2 regions of the Lactiplantibacillus sp. ME-2 genome follow, and region 2 is predicted to be linked to the other one. Evidence: riboswitches for the same ligand, from Rfam matches in the RefSeq annotation. Region 2 holds a riboswitch; the other holds the start of a gene.

Region 1 (3,747 bases), on a different contig from region 2:
AGAAGTCGTTCAAGGTGAAGGCGGCGTCTTTGCGGGACAAACAGCTTGGTTACAAGCGGTTAATGCGAAATGCCAAGCAACGGGTGTTTTGTTGATTATTGATGAGGTGCAGACGGGAATCGGTCGGACTGGTTACCGGATGGCCTATGAAGGTTACGGCCTGGATCCTGATATCTACACGGTCGCCAAGGGCTTAGCGAATGGCTTGCCAGTGGGGGCAATGGTTGGTCGGCGGCAATTAGCTACTGCCTTTGGTCCGGGCAGCCATGGCTCGACGTTCGCCGGTAATGCTGTTGCTATGGCGGCAGCAAAACGTGTCTTGACCCAATTAACACCGGCGCTGTTAACGACGGTTCGAGCCCATGCCGAACTTGTCTGGCAAGCCCTAGCGACTCAAGTCGAACCGATACCGGTAGTGAAACAAATCACGGGGAAGGGCCTAATGATTGGAATCCACTTAGATGAACAAATCCCGGTTAATCAAGTCATTACCCGGCTACAAGTAGAAGGCTTATTGACGTTATCAGCTGGCGATAATACGTTACGTTTGTTACCCCCAATTGTGATGCAATCGGCCGATTTATTAGCTGGGATTGCCTTGATTGCAAAGGTACTGACAACTTTGACAACGGAGGTCACGACGAATGAATAATCAATTTGAAGGTCGGTCATTCTTGAAGGAAATCGACTATACACCAACAGAATTAGCTTACTTAATTGACTTTGCTAGTCACTTGAAGACCCTTAAAGCACACCATATCCCACACCCTTATTTACAAGGAAAAAATATTGCGTTGCTGTTTGAAAAAACGTCGACACGGACACGTTCTGCGTTTACTGTGGCGGCTAATGATCTGGGCGCGAATCCAGAGTTTTTGGGTAAAGACGACATCCAATTCGGGACGAAGGAGTCAGTTGTTGATACGGCGAAAGTACTGGGGTCCATGTATGATGGTATTGAATTTCGGGGCTTTAAACAAAGCACGGTCGAAGACTTAGCGACCTATAGTGGTGTGCCAGTCTGGAACGGATTGACCGATGAGTGGCACCCGACGCAGATTTTAGCGGATTTTTTAACATTAAAGGAACATTTTGGTCATTTAAAAGGGTTGACGTTAGCGTACGTTGGTGATGGTCGCAATAATATGGCTAATAGTTTACTTGTGGCGGGAGCGATGCTCGGCATCAATATCGCTATCGGGGCCCCGGTAGCGTTACAGCCAGCCCCAGCAGTGGTCGCGTTGGCCCAACAGTATGCGCAGGCAGCTGGGAGCACGGTCGTGATTACGGCTGATCCGCAACAAGCCGTTACTCAGGCTGATGCGCTTTATACGGATGTCTGGGTCTCAATGGGCGAGCAGGTCGACTATGGTGAGCGGATCAAGCAACTATTGCCGTTTCAAATTAATACTGCGTTGCTCGCAGCTACTGGCAAGTCATCGACGATTGTCATGCATTGCTTACCAGCACTACACGATCTAAAGACGCAGCTGGGAGCCAAATTAGGCGAACAGTACGGAATGACGGCGTTTGAAATTACGGATGATGTCTTCCAGAGTAAGCAGGCGGTCGTCTTTGAAGAGGCCGGCAACCGGATGCCAGCAATTAAGGCGGTAATGGCGGCTACATTAGGTAACTTATTTATTCCTACCAGCATTTTCAATTAGCAAGCTTGCGGGAACTACTAGAGCGTGCTACGATTATATTCGCTTTGTTTCAATCAATACGTGGTTCGTAACCATCCCACGTTAAAAAAACTAGGAGGAATTAAGCGAATGACACAATCAAAAATTCGACCATGGATTATCAACGCCCTAGTCGCTGCAATGTATGTTGTACTATGCCTAGGCCCCGCAGCTTTTAGCTTGGCATCGGGCGCAATTCAATTCCGCGTTTCTGAAGGGTTGAACCACTTAGCCGTGTTCAATCGCAAGTATATTTGGGGAATTGTTGCTGGCGTTATTTTGTTTGACGCTTTTGGTCCCGGTGCGAGTCTCCTCAACGTTCTCTTTGGTGGCGGCCAATCATTATTAGCCCTGCTGGTATTGACGTGGTTGGCCCCTAAATTGAAGACGGTTTGGCAACGGATGTTACTGAATATCGCGCTATTCACCGTTTCGATGTTTATGATCGCACTGATGATTACCATGATGAGTAGTGGTGTCGCTTTCTGGCCGACGTATCTAACAACTGCTTTATCAGAGTTGATTATCATGAGTATCACTGCGCCAATTATGTACAGCTTGGATCGGGTCTTGCACTTTAGTGACCGGATTCAGTAGGGTGTGACTGAATTTAATATTAAGAACGACCGGCGTAGTATGTGAAGATGGTTTTTCGCATATTACGCCGGTCTCTTATTTATTCATTTAATGAAATGTGGTTAATTTGATTTTTGGTTGATTATTTTGAAATGGTCAACGCGTTTTGGATTGTTAACTGCTCGGCAGCAATGATCGTCCTAATTCGAACTGTTTTCAGCAGTCTTAAGCTGGTCGCTTTTGAACTGAAAATTCATCTCATAAAAAAAGCCCCAAGGTAACCTCGGGGCAACTGTGATTATTCAGCTTGTAAATCTTCCACTTCGATGACTTTAAATTGTTTGCGATTCAAGTTGTCGATAATTCGTTTGAGCTTTTCACTGTCGACATTTTCTGGCAAGGTAAAGAGCGTCCGATAACCGAGTGTCCCGTTTTGGACGTCTAAGGTCAGGCAGCCGGCGATTGAAGTATATTTCGTGATAATCTTAGCCATGGCTGCAAGATCACCACGTTCACCAACGGAGACAACTGTTAAAACATAGCTACCAACATTAACGTTCCAAGATTGTGAGAGCATGTCGAGCAGACGCGTATGAGTGAGAATGCCATAGAAATAGCCGTGTTCATCGAGCACCGCAATGTATGGCAAATCTTTGATGGAGAAGAAGATGTTGTAGAAGGCGGAGTCGACTTGAATCGTTTTCGTGGCATTTTTAAGCAGGGTCGTCACGGGAAGCGACATGTCGCCGCCCCGTGACTTGTGCCGATAGATGTGCATCTTATAGATGTTGCCGCGAAAGATATGACCGGTTTCATCTAAGATTGGAATACAGCGGAAGCCGGAATCCTCCAAGACTTTTAAGGCGTCCTCTAAGGTCGCGTCCGCCGTAATGGTGACGAGGCGTTCTTTAGGCTTTACGAGTGTTTTTAATAGCATAGCAGTTGGTCCCCCAGATTTATTAGTTTGTTTTAATAAATAATACCATAAAACGACCGCTTACACGTATCATTATGACATCAAACGACGGCTAAAAGGGATGAAAAAGCCGGCCTGATAACATTCAGACCGGCTTGGTTAAATTAGATTTAAATTAGAAAACAATGACTGGTGTTCCGACTGGCACGGCAGCAAAAACTTTTTTCATGACAGAAGGTGGGGTGTTCACACAACCATGCGAGCCGTGCTTCTTGTACCAAGTACCACCATATTGAGTTTGCCATGAAGAATCGTGAATTCCTTCGCCAGTGTCATCGAACGGCATCCAATAAGAAACTGGTTGGGAATAACTTGAGCCATCGTCATTATCACCTTTAAGGGTCGCGTTCTTTTCCTTATTCCAGATGTACCAAACACCCGTTGTTGTAGCGTGTTTACCAGGCTTTCCAGTAACGATGTCCGTTGAAACTTTGAGCTTCCCATCAACGTAGACGTACATATGCTGATTTTCTTTATCAACTTCGACGTAGGTGTTGCCGATGTCGGTGC
Region 2 (3,747 bases):
TTAGCGTTGATTTTAATTGTTACGGCGGTTGCGGGTCACCTGAGTGTCCGAATGGGCCTACCCGCGGTGATTGGCCAATTGTTAAGTGGAATTATACTTGGTCCAGCCGTATTAGGTTGGGTCTCAGCAACAAGTTTTATCAAAGACTTCGCGGAGCTTGGCGTGATTATTTTAATGTTCATGGCCGGCTTAGAGAGCGATTTGAAATTGCTGAAGAAGTATTGGCGTCCTAGTTTGTTAGTTGCGGTCCTGGGGGTCATTCTACCCGTTGCGGTGATTGACTGGTGTAGCCAACTATTTCACCTTAACGCCACTGAAAGTTTGTTCTTGGGCGTAACCTTCGCGGCCACATCGGTTTCGATTTCAGTCGCGGTTCTCAAAGAGTTAGGCGCCCTCGATGGTAAAGAAGGGACGACGATTTTAGGTGCAGCGGTCGTTGATGACGTCCTGGCTGTTTTGATTCTGAGTTTGATGATCAGCTTATTTGGCAGTGAAGTCAGTGGTGGCGGTAGTCATGCCTCAACCAACTTGGGACTCTCGCTGGCGATTCAGTTGGCGTTCTTTGTGGCGCTGTACTTTGTGGTCAAGTGGGTAGTGCCACATTTAATGGCCGTGGGGCATGCCCTACTGGTTCCAACATCCATCACGCTGATGTCACTAGTGATTTGTTTTGGACTCTCATACTTAGCGGACGCAATCGGTTTAAGTGCCGTGATTGGCGCGTTTTTTGCCGGTATCGCCGTTGGTCAGACGGACTATCATGAAGTTATCGATGAGCATATTCAACCCATTGGTAATGCTGTATTTATCCCAGTCTTTTTCGTTAGTATTGGGCTGAATATGTCATTCAATGGTTTCTTGAACGATTTTTGGTTCATCGTTGTGATTACCGTTGCGGCAATTGCCACTAAGCTCATTGGTGCCGGGGTCGGCGCACGGTTAGCGGGTTTTAATTGGTTAAGCGGCTATGAGATTGGCGCCGGCATGGTGTCACGTGGGGAGATGGCCCTGATCATTGCACAGATTGGTTATCAAGGCAAATTACTATCAGCTGATCGTTATTCGGCAGTCATCACGGCAATCATTTTAACGACGCTGATTGCACCACTATTACTTCGTCAGGCGGTTAAACGCCAACGTGAAGCTTAAAGCAATTGAAAATCCCAACTTGTTTGCGTATTGCAAACGGGCTGGGATTTTTTAATCACGACATTATTCAGTTGTTAAACGTTGATAGTGGACTTCGGCGAGCTGACCATATCGATTGGTGTCAACTAATTCAAAGCGCTGTTGCTGGTCAATTGCTTTAAATAAGGGAATACCATCACCCAAAATGACTGGTGCAATCTGGATGTAGAGCTCATCAACTAAATCCGCAGCTAACAGCGGCATTAAGACGCCAGCACCGCCAACAATCCAAATATTTTTGCCAGCGGTACGGCGCAAGTCTTCGACGATCTTCGTGACGGGGGTATTGGTGAACTGGGTGCGTTCATCGCCGGTGTGGGGGTGGAAAGTCATGACAATATTGTGGGTCGCCGGATTATATGGATTAATGAGTTGATCAGTGGTTTGTTCCATCGTGTATTCGTAAGTATGGCGGCCCATGATGGCGGTATCAACTTGCTGCATAAATGCTCCGGTGGGGGCATCGTTGGCACCAGCTGTTTTGAACAGCCAGTCCAGCCGATTATCCTTAGTGGCTAAACAACCGTCAATTGAAATGGCCCCATAAAACTGAACTTTACGCATGATTCGACACCTACTTTATCTTTAGTAGTCATATTGTACCATGTTTTCCGGTCATTCACTTGCTGAACTCCGGTAAAAGTTCAGTAACATAATTAAATAATTGGTTCGAAATGGGAGGTAGGAAACTACTTAAGGTGTCGCTGGGAGCGTGTGAATGCTGCAAATAATGATGTTGTGGGGCTAATGAGAATGAGTATCCACAGCGGGTTGAGCAGGTCGTGGTGATCATTGTCGGAGAAGTAGCATACGGGCAATCAAGATGTGAGTTGAAGTAACGATTGGTGGTTTTCAAGGGCCCTACCGTCCGCTATAATTGGATTAGCATTTCATCACATACAGTTTGACCTAATTAGGCGAGCTGGCCTGGTTCGTAAACTTCCCAGGATAAAAAACCAAGAACTTCAGTTATCGGAGGTAAGAGAATGAATGCAACGCGTAACGTTATTATTGACTGTGATCCCGGGATCGATGATAGTTTAGCACTATTATTGGCTCTTAAATCACCGGCACTTAATGTGATTGGGATTACAATTGTTTGTGGGAACGTGCCAACCCATATCGGTGCGGAAAATGCACTGAAAATTTTAGATTTGGCTGACCGATTGGATATTCCAGTCTATTTGGGCGCTAATCGCCCATTGGAAGTCGCCTACACGAGTGCGCAAGACACCCACGGCGATGATGGCTTAGGGAATAGTCAGATTCCAGCGGTAACGGCGGTACGACCGATTCAAGATGCCGCTGGTTTTATTGAAGAGACGCTGATTGAAGCACCTGATACTTCGATTTTAGCGTTGGGACCGTTGACGAACATTGCAACGGTACTGCAACGTGATTCACGCTTATTTGAACAAGTCGATCAATTTACACTGATGGGTGGAAGTTATCGGAGTCACGGTAATTGTTCGCCAGTGGCTGAATACAACTTCTGGTGTGACCCGGATGCGGCCAAGGTCGTCTTTGACTTGATGCCTGTTCCCATTCAGATGGTTGGTTTAGACGTCACGCGTAACATCGTGTTGACACCCAGTTTATTAACGTATATTAAAGACGTCAATCCAGCAATGGGGGCGTTTATTGAGAAAATTACAACCTTTTATTTTGACTTTCATTGGGAATATGAACGGGTTATTGGTTGTGTGATCAATGATCCGTTGGCCGTGGCCGGAATGCTTGACCCAACGATTCTGAGTGGCTTTGAAAGCTACACGACGGTTGTGACGGATGGTGTCGCGCGTGGGCAGTCAATCGTGGATGATCATGATTTCTGGCACAACACACCCAATAGTCAAATCATGACGAAGGTTGACGTCGTAGCTTTTTGGCGGTTGTTCTTAGCGACTGTGGTCGGTGCGGCTGATCCTGATTTAACGCAAGTCTTGCACCAATTGGTGAGTGCATGAAGAGAATAAAAACGCGGGCAATTACGTTATTGGCGCTCTGCATTGCCCTGAATATTGTTGGCAGTAACATTGCCTTGATGTTAAAATTACCGATTTATTTAGATTCAATTGGTACCGTTTTGGCTGCTGCTGTGTTTGGACCACTGGGTGGAATGTTGGCCGGGGGTGCCACCGGAGTTATCGTGGGTGCGACGACAGACCTGTACTCGCTGTTCTTCATGCCCGTTCAACTGCTGACTGGGTTAGTTGCTGGTCTGCTATATCGGCGAATCAAGCCGGGCACGTGGCGGTCAAATTGGTGGCTAGCTGGTGTTATTTCACTTCCCGGAACACTTTTATCCACGGCGATTACGGTCATCTTATTTCATGGCATCACGTCGTCTGGTTCGAGCATGCTAGTCCAATTATTATTAGGTACCGGTATGGGCAAAGCGATGGCCGTCTTCTTGATACAAGTGGGAACGGATTATTTAGATCGGTTTATCACAGTGTACGTGGTCGCACTTGTTTACCGCGCATTGCGATATAAATTGCCGCAAGCTAATTAGTTGAACGGATGACTTGGTGTCGGATGACTAAATCTAAGCATGTT

The links. A riboswitch is a leader RNA that binds a small molecule or an ion and turns the genes downstream of it on or off. The one in region 2 is predicted to bind preQ1.
Region 1: linked by a shared signal. The riboswitch ahead of MMY95_RS12575 (QueT transporter family protein) and the one ahead of MMY95_RS03140 (nucleoside hydrolase) in region 2 are both predicted to bind preQ1.

The regions. Positions count from the first base shown of each region.
Region 1 covers NZ_JAKZEQ010000038.1:18,498-22,244, reverse strand. Annotated here, with positions in the region: gene MMY95_RS12585 (acetylornithine transaminase) at 1-652, shown strand, start outside; gene argF (ornithine carbamoyltransferase) at 645-1,667, shown strand; PreQ1 riboswitch class I at 1,722-1,767, shown strand; gene MMY95_RS12575 (QueT transporter family protein) at 1,776-2,282, shown strand; gene cbpA (cyclic di-AMP binding protein CbpA) at 2,560-3,198, opposite strand; gene MMY95_RS12565 (L,D-transpeptidase/peptidoglycan binding protein) at 3,353-3,747, opposite strand, start outside.
Region 2 covers NZ_JAKZEQ010000005.1:102,466-106,212, forward strand. Annotated here, with positions in the region: gene MMY95_RS03130 (cation:proton antiporter) at 1-1,149, shown strand, start outside; gene MMY95_RS03135 (dihydrofolate reductase family protein) at 1,213-1,752, opposite strand; PreQ1 riboswitch class I at 2,110-2,154, shown strand; gene MMY95_RS03140 (nucleoside hydrolase) at 2,175-3,155, shown strand; gene MMY95_RS03145 (ECF transporter S component) at 3,152-3,703, shown strand.